3 regions of the Bacillus sp. JZ34 genome follow, and region 3 is predicted to be linked to each of the others. Evidence: riboswitches for the same ligand, from Rfam matches in the RefSeq annotation. Region 3 holds a riboswitch; each other region holds the start of a gene.
What was found. Region 3 has a riboswitch for S-adenosylmethionine ahead of metN (methionine ABC transporter ATP-binding protein MetN). Riboswitches for the same ligand answer to the same signal wherever they lie in the genome.

Region 1: linked by a shared signal. The riboswitch ahead of mtnW (2,3-diketo-5-methylthiopentyl-1-phosphate enolase) and the one ahead of metN (methionine ABC transporter ATP-binding protein MetN) in region 3 are both predicted to bind S-adenosylmethionine.
Region 2: linked by a shared signal. The riboswitch ahead of M1D90_RS13210 (YezD family protein) and the one ahead of metN (methionine ABC transporter ATP-binding protein MetN) in region 3 are both predicted to bind S-adenosylmethionine.

The regions. Positions count from the first base shown of each region.
Region 1 is NZ_CP096403.1:2,832,550-2,837,517, forward strand. Features, by position in the region: gene M1D90_RS14300 (1,2-dihydroxy-3-keto-5-methylthiopentene dioxygenase) at 1-195, opposite strand, end outside; gene M1D90_RS14305 (methylthioribulose 1-phosphate dehydratase) at 211-837, opposite strand; gene mtnX (2-hydroxy-3-keto-5-methylthiopentenyl-1-phosphate phosphatase) at 798-1,496, opposite strand; gene mtnW (2,3-diketo-5-methylthiopentyl-1-phosphate enolase) at 1,493-2,710, opposite strand; SAM riboswitch class I at 2,794-2,893, opposite strand; gene M1D90_RS14320 (pyridoxal phosphate-dependent aminotransferase) at 2,943-4,133, opposite strand; gene M1D90_RS14325 (carbon-nitrogen family hydrolase) at 4,229-4,968, shown strand, end outside.
Region 2 is NZ_CP096403.1:2,622,277-2,627,244, reverse strand. Features, by position in the region: gene M1D90_RS13225 (dihydroorotate dehydrogenase) at 1-663, shown strand, start outside; gene pyrF (orotidine-5'-phosphate decarboxylase) at 632-1,351, shown strand; gene pyrE (orotate phosphoribosyltransferase) at 1,348-1,977, shown strand; SAM riboswitch class I at 2,141-2,247, shown strand; gene M1D90_RS13210 (YezD family protein) at 2,350-2,466, shown strand; gene M1D90_RS13205 (phosphoadenylyl-sulfate reductase) at 2,552-3,253, shown strand; gene M1D90_RS13200 (inorganic phosphate transporter) at 3,265-4,329, shown strand; gene sat (sulfate adenylyltransferase) at 4,355-4,968, shown strand, end outside.
Region 3 is NZ_CP096403.1:873,384-878,351, forward strand. Features, by position in the region: gene M1D90_RS04275 (YusG family protein) at 1-74, shown strand, start outside; gene M1D90_RS04280 (toprim domain-containing protein) at 137-481, shown strand; gene M1D90_RS04285 (thioredoxin family protein) at 507-815, shown strand; gene M1D90_RS04290 (SCP2 sterol-binding domain-containing protein) at 937-1,293, shown strand; SAM riboswitch class I at 1,468-1,575, shown strand; gene metN (methionine ABC transporter ATP-binding protein MetN) at 1,692-2,717, shown strand; gene M1D90_RS04300 (methionine ABC transporter permease) at 2,710-3,378, shown strand; gene metQ (methionine ABC transporter substrate-binding lipoprotein MetQ) at 3,392-4,222, shown strand; gene M1D90_RS04310 (carboxymuconolactone decarboxylase family protein) at 4,315-4,698, shown strand.

The DNA.
Region 1 (4,968 bases), 2.0 Mb from region 3:
GATTTCAGCGGCAAAGACGTCTAAAATCTCCTGTTTCTCTTCATCGGTCAAATCGTATTTTTCTTTTAAGCCGGCCGGCAGCTTTGTGATATCCCATTTTTCATAAATGACCTCCTGCTCCTTTAGAAATTGTTCTACTTCTTCCTGCTTTTCAATGGTCGTGTTTTGTTCATCATGGATTCGAATTGTTGCCATGCTTTCTCCCCCTTTTTAATTAACGTGGTAAGCCTGCAAAGCTTTCAGTTTTAAATGCCAGCTGAACAGGAATTCATACGCTTCAAGCATCCGCTTTGTCTCAAATGCCGTTTTTCCCCAGACGGTAATGCCGTGGCTGCGAATCAGCACTGCCCCTGAATCGCCTGAAAGGTGTCCGGCAAAATCCGCCGTCAAATCCGGAATATGAGCGCTGTTTTCGATAATCGGGATCGCAACCTCCGCATTTTCCTCCCAAAGACCGAGCGCCTTTATGATTTCCTGGCCTCTGAATGTCGCTTGCTTTTCTTTTGCGTAAAGCTCTGAGATAACATTGTTGTCAATCGTATGGACGTGAAGACAGCAGCCCGCGTTTGTATTTTGATAGACACGGGTGTGCAGCAGCGTCTCCGCCGACGGTTTCAGCGTATGTCCGGTCTCCGCCGGTCTCCCCTCTTCGTCCGCCAGCAGAAAATCCTCCGCGGATGCTTTTCGCTTATCTTTTCCGCTTGCTGTGATGAGAAATCGCAGCGGGTCTTCTGATACTTTGATTGACAGATTGCCGCTTGTCGCAGGGAACCAATCCCTTTCCGCAAGCTCTTTTTTTACCTCGGCAAGTTCGTGCCATTTTTGCTCAGGGTCCATTCTTTCACCTCCGCGGTCTCTTCAAGTATTCGCTTTACATCACGGAAATCGCCGAATCCCGCATGCTTCAGGCCGAGTCCCTCACATTCCCGCAGCAAATAATCGCGCGCGATGCACAAGTCGGAACATTTGGCAGCTTCAACATCTGTAACAGAGTCCCCAATCATGACAACAAAATCGTCCCAGCCTTTCAGCCGGCGGATGATAGAAGGCTTGCAGCAGCCGCATTCATTTCCGCAGCTGCCGTCACACGGATACGGCCAGCGGATCTCGATATTGCGCCCTGAAAAGCCGGCCTCATTGCAGTAAATGCGTTCCTTTTCGACAATGCCTTCAAGCAGTGGATAGACGAAAAAGTCCATCCCTCCGCTCACGACGTAAAACGGAAGACCCTGCTCATCCAGGAAAGAGACAAACTCTGTAAACCCGGGGCGGATCTCGGCTTGTTTCAGTACATATCCCATAATGTCTTCTTTCAGGCTTGTCGGCAGCAATTGAAACATTCTGCCGACCCCGTCCTTAATCGATATGTCCCTGGACAGAACCCCGTCTTTTAAAGCGAGCCACTCTTCTGGAGCAAATTGTTTCATAATGCTGATGATGTTGTCGTTTGTTGTAATGGTTCCGTCAAAATCGCAAATGATAAGCGGCTGCCTCATACGGAAACCTCAACCCTTCCCCATTTTTCAAGGGCGAGCTTCAAATCGGGAGAACGCTTTGCTTTTTCTTCGACTGGCTCCGCTTCCAGGACGGCATCAATGATCGCCCGAAACGCTCTTCCTCCGCCTGCCGCTCCGTTTGGATGACCGTGAATCCCCCCGCCTGCGTTGATGATATGGTCAATGCCGAAGTCTTTCATCAAGAGCGGCACCATGCCGGGGTGAATACCGGCCGACGGGACGGCGAATGTCGGTTTAAAAACGTCTTCCTTCGTGCATTCATCATATATGGCAAGCGCATCCCGCTTCGGCAGAGCAACGCTTCCGTACGGTGAAGGGAACAGGCTGAAATCAGCACCCGCATACCGGTTGAGCTTGCCGAGCAAGAGCGAATGGGAAAAACCGTAATGCGGCGACGAAGTGAGTGCGCCGCTTACTGCCGGGTGCGCCATGATCGGCAGCGGGATGTCGTCGTCTTCCGCAAGGCTTTGCAAAACATCGAGCCCGTAGGCAAACACATTCAGCAGCAACACATCGGCTCCGAGCTCGGCTGCTTTTCTCGCCTTCGATTTCAGCTCCATTGTCCTGCCCGTCAGGTTGACGGCATACAGCGTTTTGCGCCCTGTTTCTTCAAAAGCTGCCTCAAGCACTTTCTTTCCTTCCGTGATTCGTTTTTCAAAGGGGGCACTGCCTGTTTCGAATAAGATTTCATCGTCCTTGATCAAATCCACTCCGCCGAGCGCCTGCTGCCTAAGCTGTTCCTTCAAGTCTTCCATATCGCGGCCGATGACGCCTTTAAAAATGCTCATCAACAGAGGCCTTTCAAATTCGCCGATTTTTTTCCGGATCCCGTATACGCCGAATTTCGGACCCGGCAATGATTGTTTAAAAGACTGCGAAAACTCCAAATCCGCCAATTTAATTTTTCCGTCGAGAGACAGCTTTCCAAAAACGGTCGTCAGCACAGCGGGAATGTCGCTTGTAAAATTGGCTTCCGGATAAGCGATGGTGACCGTTGCCTGTTTTTCCCCCAGCGCGCTTTCTGTTTCTTCGACCTTGACGACGCGTCCTTTATGCTTTTTCAGCTGTTCCTGCTTTAAGAGCGGCAGATCTGTCCACGACCCGACCGTCAGTCCGATCGCGATTTGCTCGGCCCGCTTTTCTGCGTCACATCCTTGATCTGTCAAAACATATGTTGCCAAAAGTTCACTCATTCTGTAGCTCCTTCCTGCTTCATGCATATAAAAAACCTCTTTTGCTGCTTTAGCTAAAAGAGGTTTCGCATTTCAGGTTCGAATCCTTATCTCTCAGCGTCAGCTGCAAGAATTAGCACCGTGCTTAAAAAGTCGGTTGCCGGGCTTCATCGGGCTTGTCCCTCTGCCTGCTCTTGATAAGAATATTGATTTTATAAATTATTTTGAATTATCCCATCGTTTTTCCCGGTTGTCAATGACTGTGGCCGGTCTTTTTGAATATATTCAGCTTGGCAATGCGCGAAGCCGCTTCCCGGAGCCGCTCTTCGCTTGTCAAGAGGCCGACTCTCACATAGCCTTCTCCGTATTTGCCGAAGCCGATGCCGGGCGCTGTGACGACATTCGCTTTTTCGAGAAGCAGATCGGAAAAAGCCTCAGATGTATACCCGTCAGGGACAGGCATCCAGGCGAAAAAAGAACCTTGCGGAGCATCCGCGTGCCAACCGATTTCGCGGACCGCACGAATCCATACATCCCGCCTTTTTTCGTAGCGCTCATTTTGCTCCTTGACACACGCTTGGTCTGATAGAAGCGCGGCTGCCGCGGCGTCTTGGACCGCTTTAAAAAGGCTGACATACATATGGTCCTGATAAAGGTTCAGCGCTTCGATCACAGATGCGTTGCCAACTGCAAACCCGACCCGCCATCCAGCCATATTATACGTTTTGGAAAGCGTGTAAATTTCGATTCCTGTGTCTTTTGCCCCCTCCGTTTCGAGAAAGCTGACAGGCCTCTTGCCGTCGTAGCCGATCGCACCGTAGGCAAAATCGTGGACGACGCAAATTCCGTTCGACTTGGCAAACCGGACAGTCTCTTCGAAAAAAACAGGCGTGGCTTGGGCACCGGTTGGATTGTTTGGATAATTTAAATACATGAGCTTCGCATTTTCTTTCACTTCCTTCGGAATCCGGCTGTAGTCAGGCAGAAACTGATTGCCCGCTGTAAGCGGCATCGTTGCCATGTTCGCTCTTGCCAGCTCAACGCCCGACCAGTAGTCGGGATAGCCGGGATCGGGAACGAGCACGGCATCCCCCGGATTTAACAAACATTGCGGAAGCTCGACAAGACCGGCTTTTCCGCCGAACAATACAGCGACTTCGCGTTCGGGATCGAGCTCTACACCGTATTCCCTTCGATAGAACGCGGCTGCCGCCTCCTTGAGTGAACGGCTGCCGCGAAAGGAGGAATACTGATGGTTTTCAGGGTTGCGAACGGCTTGCGCCATTGTATCAACGATGTGATCAGGTGTCGGCTGATCGGGATTCCCCTGGCCGAGATTGATCACATCATGGCCGGCGGCGATTTTTTCATTCACCTTTTTCACCAAGGAAGCGAAAAACTGCTCAGGCAGCTGTTTCAGCACATCTGAAAGCTCAAATTTCATATGATTCACCCGCTTTTGAAAAATTCTTGAAATGATAGTCCATCATCATATATTGTTAAATGTAAAATGTAAAGAAAAAAATGAGGTGATCCAGATTGAAGCTGACAATTTCATGTCTGCAATTCGATATCGCATACGGCAATCCTTCTGAAAATTTTAAAAAAGCGGAGCAGCTGATCGAACAGGAAAGCCGAAAAGCGGATGTTCTTCTCCTTCCCGAGCTGTGGACGACGGGTTATGATTTAAAAAATCTCGGCTCCATCGCAGATGAAGAAGGCAGGCAAACGAAGAGATGGCTGCAGGAAACGGCAAAAGCAAACCGTGTCCATATCATATGCGGCTCTGTCGCCGTTAAGAAAAAAAGCGGTGTGTACAATATCATGTACATCGCAGACAAAAACGGACATTTGATCAAAGAATACAGCAAAGCTCACCTTTTCCAGCTGATGGACGAACACCTCTATTTGTCAGCGGGCTCAGGCGACGGGAGCTTCGAGCTTGAAGGGATCCCGGCTGCGGGGTTTATCTGCTACGACATCCGTTTCCCGGAATGGATCAGAAAACATACGAAGGAAGGTGCGGGCATCATCTTTGTATCGGCGGAATGGCCGCTCGCCCGCCTCGATCACTGGCAAAGCCTTTTAAAAGCCAGAGCGATTGAAAATCAGTGCTTTGTCGCAGCCTGCAACCGAGCGGGAAGTGACCCGGCAAACGAATTTGCGGGTCACAGCATCATCATTGATCCGCTCGGCCGCACCCTCGCTGAAGCAGGGAGCGGTGAAGCCGTCATCAGGACCGAAATCAACCTCGGGGACATTGAAAAAGCGCGGGGGCA
Region 2 (4,968 bases), 1.7 Mb from region 3:
ACACCGATTATCGCCAATGTCGCCGGCTCGCAGATCGACGATTATGTTGAAGTGGCTGAAGAAATCAGCAAAGCGCCGAATGTTCATGCGCTCGAGCTGAATATTTCCTGTCCTAACGTGAAAACGGGAGGGATCGCCTTTGGTACGCAGCCGGAAATGGCCAGTGAGCTGACGAAAGCGGTGAAAGAGGTTGCGAGCGTTCCCGTCTATGTGAAGCTGTCGCCGAATGTCGCGAATATTACCGACATCGCTCTTGCCATAGAAGAAGCGGGAGCGGACGGTTTGACGATGATCAACACCCTGATCGGGATGCGGCTCGACTTAAAAACGGGAAAGCCGATCTTGGCGAACAAAACCGGCGGATTATCAGGCCCTGCTGTTAAACCGGTGGCCATCAGAATGGTGCATGAAGTCAGCCAAAAAGTCAGCATTCCGATCATCGGCATGGGCGGTGTCCAGTCAGCGGAAGATGTGCTTGAGTTTTTGCTGGCGGGTGCGAGCGCAGTCGCCGTCGGCACCGCAAACTTTGTTAATCCGTTTGTTTGTCCCGAAATCATTGCCGATTTGCCGCGCGTTTTAGAAAAATACGGATACCGTTCGTTGAACGAGTGTATCGGAAGGAGCTGGAAGGATGAAACATACGCCGCCCATCATCGCGCTTGATTTTGCATCAGCACAGGAAACATATGCGTTTTTGGACCGGTTTCATGGAGAAGAGCTTTTCGTGAAGGTGGGCATGGAGCTTTTTTATCAGGAAGGGCCGGCCATCCTTGAAAAGTTACAGGAGCGCGGCTGCCGCATTTTCCTTGATCTAAAATGCCACGACATTCCAACGACCGTATACAAGGCGATGAAAAGGCTGGCGGGGTTAGGCGTCAGCCTTGTCAATGTGCACGCAGCAGGTGGAAAGCAAATGATGGAGTCGGCGCTTGAAGGCCTTGAAGCGGGGACTCCGGCAGGCCGAAAACGCCCTTCATTAATTGCTGTGACCCAGCTGACAAGCACCTCTTCAGAAATGCTTCAGCAAGAGCTGCTGATTGAAACGCCGCTTCTCGATACAGTTGTTCACTACAGCAAGTTGGCTAAAGAAAGCGGACTTGACGGTGTCGTCTGCTCCGTCCATGAAGCCGAACACATTTACCGGGCCGCGTCTTTAGATTTTCTGACCGTGACACCCGGAATTCGCATGGCGGATGACAAAAACAACGACCAGGTCCGGGTGGCGACGCCTGGCTACGCAAGGGAAAAAGGCGTGTCGGCGATCGTTGTCGGCCGTTCGATTACACAGGCGGAAGATCCTGTGTCAGCCTACAGAAGAATAGGACATGAGTGGGAGGGAACCAAGGCATGAAAACAGACATTGCAAACCATTTATTAAGAATCAAAGCGGTTTTCCTGCGCCCGAACGAGCCGTTTACATGGGCGAGCGGCATCTTGTCGCCCATCTACTGCGACAATCGTTTGACGCTTTCATATCCGGAAGTAAGGGATGATATAGCTTCAGGGCTTGCCGGACTGATTCAAGACAAGTTTCCCGGAGCCGAAATGATCGCCGGTACGGCAACTGCGGGAATCCCCCATGCCGCGCTTGCCGCCGACAGGCTGAGCCTGCCGATGTGCTACGTCAGAAGCAAACCGAAGGCGCACGGCAAAGGAAACCAAATTGAAGGCGCTGTTGTAAAAGGACAAAAAGTCGTTGTAATTGAAGATTTAATTTCAACGGGAGGAAGCGTCCTTGAAGCGGCAGCCGCTCTCACAGAGGCGGGATGTGAAGTGCTCGGTGTCGCCGCCATTTTCACTTACGGGCTTCCTAAAGCCGCCGCCGCCTTCAGCGAAGCGGGCGTTGAATACCGCACGCTGACTGATTACGATACATTGACAGAGGCTGCGCTTGCCGGCGGATATATCAGCGAACAGGATGCCGCCAAACTGAAAGAATGGAAGGCGGATCCTGAAAGCAAGTCTTGGATGGATTAATGAAAAAAGCCGTATTCTCCTAATGGGAGAACGGCTTTTTTTGCGTCTTTTTGCAGATTTAAAAATAGTAAAATCGGATTATTTTTATTTTTTATTAATCCTATAAAAAAAGTCGGGTTGACTTTTGTTCGAATTGTGCTAAAATTTTAAAATAACAAAAGCAAACTTATCAAGAGCGGTGGAGGGACTGGTCCGATGAAACCCGGCAACCTGCGTGTGAAGCGTAAGGTGCTACTTCCAGCAAAATGCCCTCATTTTGAGAGATAAGGAATAGCGGAGTTCCTCGTCTTTCTTTCAAATTTGGAAGAAAGATTTTAATTTTTAGGGGCAGAGGAGGAGCTAGAAGTGAAGACAGATGAACAGCTTGAAAAGGTGATCATCAAAATGAAAGACATGCTGAAAGACATGAATTACGGATCGATCACATTCGTTGTTCAGGACGGCAAAGTCATTCAAATCGAAAAAAATGAAAAAATAAGATTGAAATAGCTGACTAGACAAACTAGAGGCGGTTTTCACAGTTTTTTTCTGCTGGAAGCCGTTTTTTTGTTGGCGAAAAAAGGGGGAACCGAAAATTTTTACTTACAGCACATGGGAAGAACCAAATATCTCTTTTCAGGAAGATGACTCTTATAAAGGAGCGCTGTCCGTCTTGAAATGGGCGTACGGACATTACGGAAATCAGCTTGTATATGCGTGCAGCTTCGGAATTGAGGGAATCGTCCTGATCGATTTGATTTATAAGGTGAAAAAAGATGCGGTCATCGTTTTCCTTGATACGGGATTTCATTTTAAAGAAACGTATGAAACGATCGACGCTGTCAAAGAACGATATCCAGGCCTTCAGATTATCATGAAAACACCGGAGCTTACCGTCGAAGAGCAGGCGAAAGAATATGGGGACGAACTATGGAAGACCGCTCCGAATTCCTGCTGTGAAATGAGGAAGGTCATTCCTCTCCGCGAGACGCTTTCAGGCTACCCGGCGTGGCTGTCGGGCCTGCGCCGCGAGCAATCGCCCGGGCGGAGCAAAACGAATTTTTTGAACAAAGATGAAAAATTCAAGTCTATCAAAGTTTGTCCGCTCATTCATTGGACGTGGAAGGATATTTGGAGATATGTGACAAAGCACGATCTCCCGTATAATCCGCTTCATGATCAAGGCTACCCGAGCATCGGCTGCGCTCCGTGCACCTCTCCGGCCTTTACAATGGATGATCTTCGATCAGGCCGCTGGAACGGATCGGCTAAAACAGAATGCGGATTACACGAGTAAGGAGATGAGTCATGGAACTTGCCGCCATTTTATTTAGCATGTTTTTTGCGATGAATATCGGAGCGAGCGGTGCAGCTGCTTCAATGGGAATCGCCTATGGATCTGAAGCCGTCAAAAAGAAGTTTCACGCACTAATAATCTGTGCAGCAGGCGTTCTCTCGGGCGCCGTCATCGGCGGAGGAAACGTCGTGAAAACGATCAGCTCAGGCATCATTCCCGAACGGGTGATTTCGCTTGAAATCGTCTGCATTATTATCGGCTCGGCGGCACTGTCGCTCTTTATCGCAAATGTACTCGGCATCCCGCTTTCGACAAGTGAAGTGACGGTCGGATCTGTTGTCGGAGTAGGTGTTGCTTACCAAGTTTTATATGTGAAATCTTTGCTTGTCATCGTCTCATTTTGGGTCGTTGTACCAATCGTCGCTTTTACCTTTACATTTGCGATGGCAAACATCATGAAAAAAACGATCAAACGTCCAGCCTCGGGAAAGAAAGCAAAGGTTTTGGCGGTCATTCTGTTGATCACCGGGTTTTTTGAAGCCTTCTCAGCAGGCATGAACAATGTCGCAAATGCTGTCGGACCTCTGGTGGCGGCGCATGTTTTGACAGTCGGGGAAGGAACGCTCTACGGCGGACTGTTTGTCGCGCTGGGCGCCCTTTTACTGGGCAGGCGCGTTCTTGAAACAAACGGCAAAAAAATAACGAAATTTTCAAAAGGAGAGGGGATCATCCTTTCCGGAACAGGAGCCGGGCTTGTCATCATCAGTTCGATTTTCGGTTTGCCGGTTCCGCTTGCGCAAGTCACATCATCTTCTATTATAGGGATGGGAATGGCAAAAAACGGCGGCAATGTCTTTCATAAACAAGTGGTCAAAACGATGCTGAAAGTATGGGTCGTCTCGCCGTTCCTTTCATTAAGCTTGTCTTATATGCTGGTCAGCCTTTTATTAAAAGGAGACTATTATGCTCTCATCGTCGTCACAAGCGTCCTTCTGGCATCTGTCGGGACGATCAGCCTGATGAGAGCAGTCAAAAAAGAGCACAGCTCCGTCCATGAACAAGGCGGAGGAATTTAAACACAAAGTAGGGGGAAACAAGTTTATGAGTTTAGCACCACACGGCGGTGTATTGGTTAACCGCGTCAATGAAGCATACGATTTTCAACATATCGCACAGGAAATTGAACTGGATTTAATGGCTTTTTCAGATTTGGAGCTGATCGGAATCGGAGCGTACAGCCCGATCCAAGGCTTTATGACAGAGAAAGACTATCTGTCCGTTGTCGAAAATATGAGACTGTCAAGCGGCGAAGTATGGACGCTTCCGATCGCTCTGCCTGTTGACGAGCAAAAAGCTTCAAGCTTAAAAGCGGGGGACACCGTCCGCCTCACCTATAATGGGGAAACATACGGCGTCATCGAGATCGAAGACATCTATACGCCGGACAAGAAAACGGAAGCCGTCAATATCTATAAAACCGACGAACTCGAGCATCCGGGCGTCAAAAAATTGTTTGACCGCGGCAGCGTTTATGTGGGCGGGCCGATCACTCTCATTAAACGGAGCGTAAAGCAATTCCCGGCCCACACATTCGAACCTCTGGAAACAAGAAAAAAATTCGCAGAACTCGGCTGGAAAACGATCGTCGGATTCCAGACGAGAAATCCGGTTCACAGAGCGCACGAATACATTCAAAAAACGGCGCTCGAGACAGT
Region 3 (4,968 bases):
ACAAAACGGCGGATACCGTAAGCGGTCCGGATGCTAAATATGTAGACTGTGATGACCACCAAGGCTGGTGTTAATCAAGTCAGGCGGTGAACATTCACTGCCTTTTTTTACAAGTAAATCTTTAAAGGTGATCCATATGCCGGAAAATGAAAAAGTCATGATCGTCGAAGGGAAATCAGATAAGCAAAAAGTGAAGCATGTCATCGAAGAGCCCGTGGATATCATTTGCACAAACGGAACGATCAGCCAGGCAAAACTCGATGAATTCGCCGAAACGCTGTTTGATAAAGACGTTTATATCCTGGTGGATGCCGATGAATCAGGGGAAAAGCTCCGCCGGCAGCTGACGAGGGAGCTCCCCCAAGCTTCGCATCTATACATCGATAGGGTATACAAAGAAGTCGCTTCCGCCCCGAGTCAGCATGTTGCAGAAATATTAATTCGTTCAAACATCCGGGTACATACAAAATATTTATTATAAAACGTATTGAGGTGCGGTTCAACAGATGCAAGAACTCCAAGAAAAAGAGCTAAAACGGCTTGAACATGAGACCTGTCTTCTATATGTATACACGCCGTTCTGCGGAACGTGTCAGCTGGCCGGAAGAATGCTGGAAGTCGTTGATGAAATGATAAAGGACATTCCTTTTTATAAAAACAATCTCAATTATTCCCCGGCATTTGCCAAGCAGCAGGAAATAGAAAGCGTTCCATGCTTTATCCTTTACAAAAACGGGCAAGTCGTCAAAAAAGAATACGCTTTTCACTCCGTTTCCTACTTATACGATACGATTAAACAAAATGTTGTGGATTAAGGGCGGTTTTGACATATTTCTCGGGAAATAACCAGCAAAAACTTGTCGAGCAATTCCTAAAGGAACTCCTGCGGCAGACAGAGAATCTGTAAGTATGACCAATTTACAGGAGGTTATACAGTTGGAGAAAATGGGATTGATAGAAAGAGAGGACAAGGCTCTTTTTTTAAAACCTCTATTATCGACAACGGCTTTGCTGATTACGTTTCAAGGCGAGAAAGAAGCTTTTACGTTAGCGATCAACGAAAAAGGGGAAATGGAAAAATCTTCTCTTGCAGAGAAAGCTCATTTGACCTTTTTTGGAGAGCAAAGCGAGATTATTGACCTTCTTCACGGCGATATTTCATTGCAGCATCTCGTACAGCGCGGCACTGTTCAAGTAAAAGGCTCATTCAGAGCTTTATTGAAGCTTGAAGCGATTTTATGGCTGACGGACGGCTTTTTTAAAAACAGCGATCTTTATTCAGAGACATTTTAAAAATTTGAAAAATCGGCACATTCCGTGTATAAGTCGGACAGAGACGAGCGTTTACGTTCGTCTCTTTTCGCCGTAGGCCGATTGTCTTACGAAAAATAGTTGACAACTATTTTTTCGCATGATATCCTACTTTAAGAATTCCGATCATAATAATCAAAAAATAAATATATGATTCTCTTATCCAGAGAGGTGGAGGGAAGTGCCCTATGAAACCCGGCAACCATCAACACGTGTTGAAATGGTGCCAATTCACACGAAGCGTTATGCTTTGAAAGATGAGAGAAAGGCCCGGACTATTCAAAAGCCTTTCTGCTCATGTGTGCAGAAAGGCTTTTTTCATTGTTTGATCAGGAATTTAGACAACTATGAGAATTGAGCAAGAAAGCAGGTGATGGCTTTTGATAAATCTTCAAAATGTTTCAAAGATTTATCGGTCAAAGCATGGAGATGTCAATGCTGTCCAGGATGTCACCCTTACGATTAAAAAAGGTGAAATCTTCGGAATTATTGGATATAGCGGAGCTGGAAAAAGCTCCTTGATCCGTCTTTTGAACGGACTTGAACAGCCGACTTCAGGCACGGTTGAAGTAGCCGGCAGAACAATCAGTGAGATCAAAGGGAAGAAGCTGAGGAATGCAAGGCAGGAAATCAGCATGATTTTCCAGCACTTCAACCTATTGTGGTCAAGAACGGTCCGCGACAATATTGCGTTTCCGCTGGAGATCGCCGGTGTCAGCAAAGCAAAACGTCTGAAAAGAGTCGCTGAACTGATAAAGCTTGTCGGACTTGAAGGCAAGGAAAATGCCTACCCTTCACAGCTTAGCGGAGGCCAAAAGCAGCGCGTCGGCATCGCTCGGGCGCTCGCAAACAATCCGAAAGTTCTCTTATGCGATGAAGCGACATCAGCGCTTGATCCGCAGACGACTGACTCGATCCTGGGTCTTCTGTCCGATATCAATGAAAGGCTCGGACTGACCATTGTCCTGATTACTCATGAAATGCATGTCATCAGGAAAATCTGCCACAGAGTGGCCGTCATGGAAAACGGAAAGGTCGTGGAAGAAGGCGATGTGCTGAACGTATTCCTCAAGCCGCAGGAAGAAATGACAAAGCGCTTTGTTCAGCAGGTAACAGAACCGGTGGAAACACAGGAAACGCTGAAGCATTTCCTCGAAGAAACGACATCCGGGCGGACGATCAAGCTCACCTTCGTCGGTGAAGCGGCCGAATCGCCGCTGATCACACAGATCATTCGGAAGTTCGATGTTGAAGTCAACATCCTTCAAGGCAAAATCTCGCAAACTCAGGACGGCGCATACGGTTCATTGTTCATTCATGTCGACGGATATGAAAACGAGGTCAATGATGTGGTCGATTTCATCAAGAGCCGTCAAGTAGAAGCAGAGGTGATCACGAATGTTTGAAAAACTGTTTCCAAACGTAGATATGGAGCAGCTGTGGGAAGCTACGTATGAAACGATATATATGACAGGAATTTCCCTATTGTTTGCTTTTATCATCGGAGTGATTCTCGGTATGCTGCTGTATCTGACTTCAAAAGGAAACATTTGGCAGAATCGAGTCGTGAACGGTGTAATCTCGGCAATCGTCAATGTGTTCAGGTCTATTCCTTTTATTATATTGATTATTTTGCTGCTTGGTTTCACAAAGTTTTTAATGAACACGATCTTGGGGCCGAACGCCGCACTTCCGGCTTTGATTATCGCATCCGCTCCGTTCTATGCCCGCCTGGTTGAAATCGCTTTGCGCGAAGTTGATAAGGGCGTGATTGAAGCGGCAAAATCGATGGGAGCCAAAACATCGACGATCATATTTAAAGTGCTCCTGCCCGAATCGATGCCGGCCTTGATCTCTGGCATTACGGTTACGGCGATTGCACTGATCGGTTCGACGGCGATGGCCGGAGCAATCGGTTCAGGCGGACTCGGGAACCTTGCCTATGTAAACGGTTTTCAGATGAACAATCCCGATATTATACTCATCGCCACTATTTTCATCTTAGCTATTGTGTTTATCATCCAGTTTATCGGGGATTTTATAACAAATAAATTAGACAAACGTTAGGGAGGACATCAACATGAAAAAAGGTTTATTAACAGCTTTATTCATCATTTTTGCAGGCGTTTTAGCCGCTTGCGGATCTTCCAGCAGCGAAGGGGATAAAGACAGCAAAGTCATCACAGTCGGAGCGACGCCGACGCCTCACGCTGAAATCCTTGAAGAAGCAAAGCCGCTTTTGAAAGAAAAAGGCTATGAGCTTAAAATCAAAAATTTCACGGACTACAAACTGATCAACAAGGCGCTTGCAACGAAAGATCTCGATGCGAACTACTTCCAGCACGTCCCGTATCTTGAACAGGAAATGAAAGAAAATAAAGACTACGATCTTGTTAACGTCGGCGCGGTACACCTTGAGCCATTCGGCATTTACTCTAAAAAGTATAAATCTTTAAAAGACCTTCCTGACGGTGCAAAAATTATTATGAGCAACAACGCCGCTGAACAGGGCCGCATGCTTGCAATGCTTGAAAATGCCGGACTGATCAAGCTGAAATCAGGCATTGAAAAAGTGGATGCGACAGTAAAAGATATTACAGAAAACAAGAAAAACCTCAAAATCAAAAATGATGTGGCGCCTGAAATGACGGCAAAAGCATACGAAGCCAATGAAGCTGACGCAGTGTTCATCAATGTGAACTACGCGATCCAAAACAAGCTCAATCCGAAAACTGATTCAATCGAGCTTGAGTCTCCAAAAGACAATCCTTACGCTAACATCATCGCCGTCCGCAAAGGCGACGAAGATTCTGACAAGGTGAAAGCTCTGATGGACGTATTGCGCTCTGAGGACATTAAAAAGTTCATCGACAAAAAATATGAAGGCTCTGTCATTTCTGTTTCTGAGTAAATGAAAGAACACCCCGGTTTTGGAGAAAACCGGGGTTTTTTCGCGTATTTTTTGAAAAGAGGCTCATAATAAAAAAAGACTACCAACTGAAAATGGAGGAACAAAACGTGAATCAGCATGAATCAGAAAGCATTATCGAATCCGCACTGCATGAATATAAAGCAGGGATCGGCATCTTTTCCGAAAAAATGCCCGGAATTGCCGCCAAATACAACGAATTTACAGAGGAATGCTTTAAAAAAGGCGCGCTCAGCGAAAAGGATAAGCAGCTGATCGCACTGGGCATCAGTGTTAATACACAGGATGAATATTGCATTATTTATCATATCAAGGGCTGCCTGGATTGCGGAGCGTCGGAGGAAGAAATTCTTGAAGCGGTCGGCGTAACTGCGGCATTTGGCGGGGGCGCGGCCATGAGCCAAGCTGTCACGCTCGTTCTGCAGGCGATGGAAGAATTCCAGCAAATGAAGCATTGATTTTTCATCCGTGAAAGCATATTGAAAGCACACACATCTTTGAAGAGTTTGTATATAACTGGTACTATGAAAGAAAATCTCTGAAAGGATGATTCATTATTTGTTCAAGCCAAGATCAGCTTGACCTTGAATTCACGGCCGAAATGGAAAAAGCGATGCACAAGTCGCATGGAATGGGGTACGAGGAGTACAGCAGAAGCCATGTGAACCGGCTTGAAGTTGAGAAAAGGCGCGAAGAGCAGCATCAAAAAAGCAAGCAGATCGTATCAA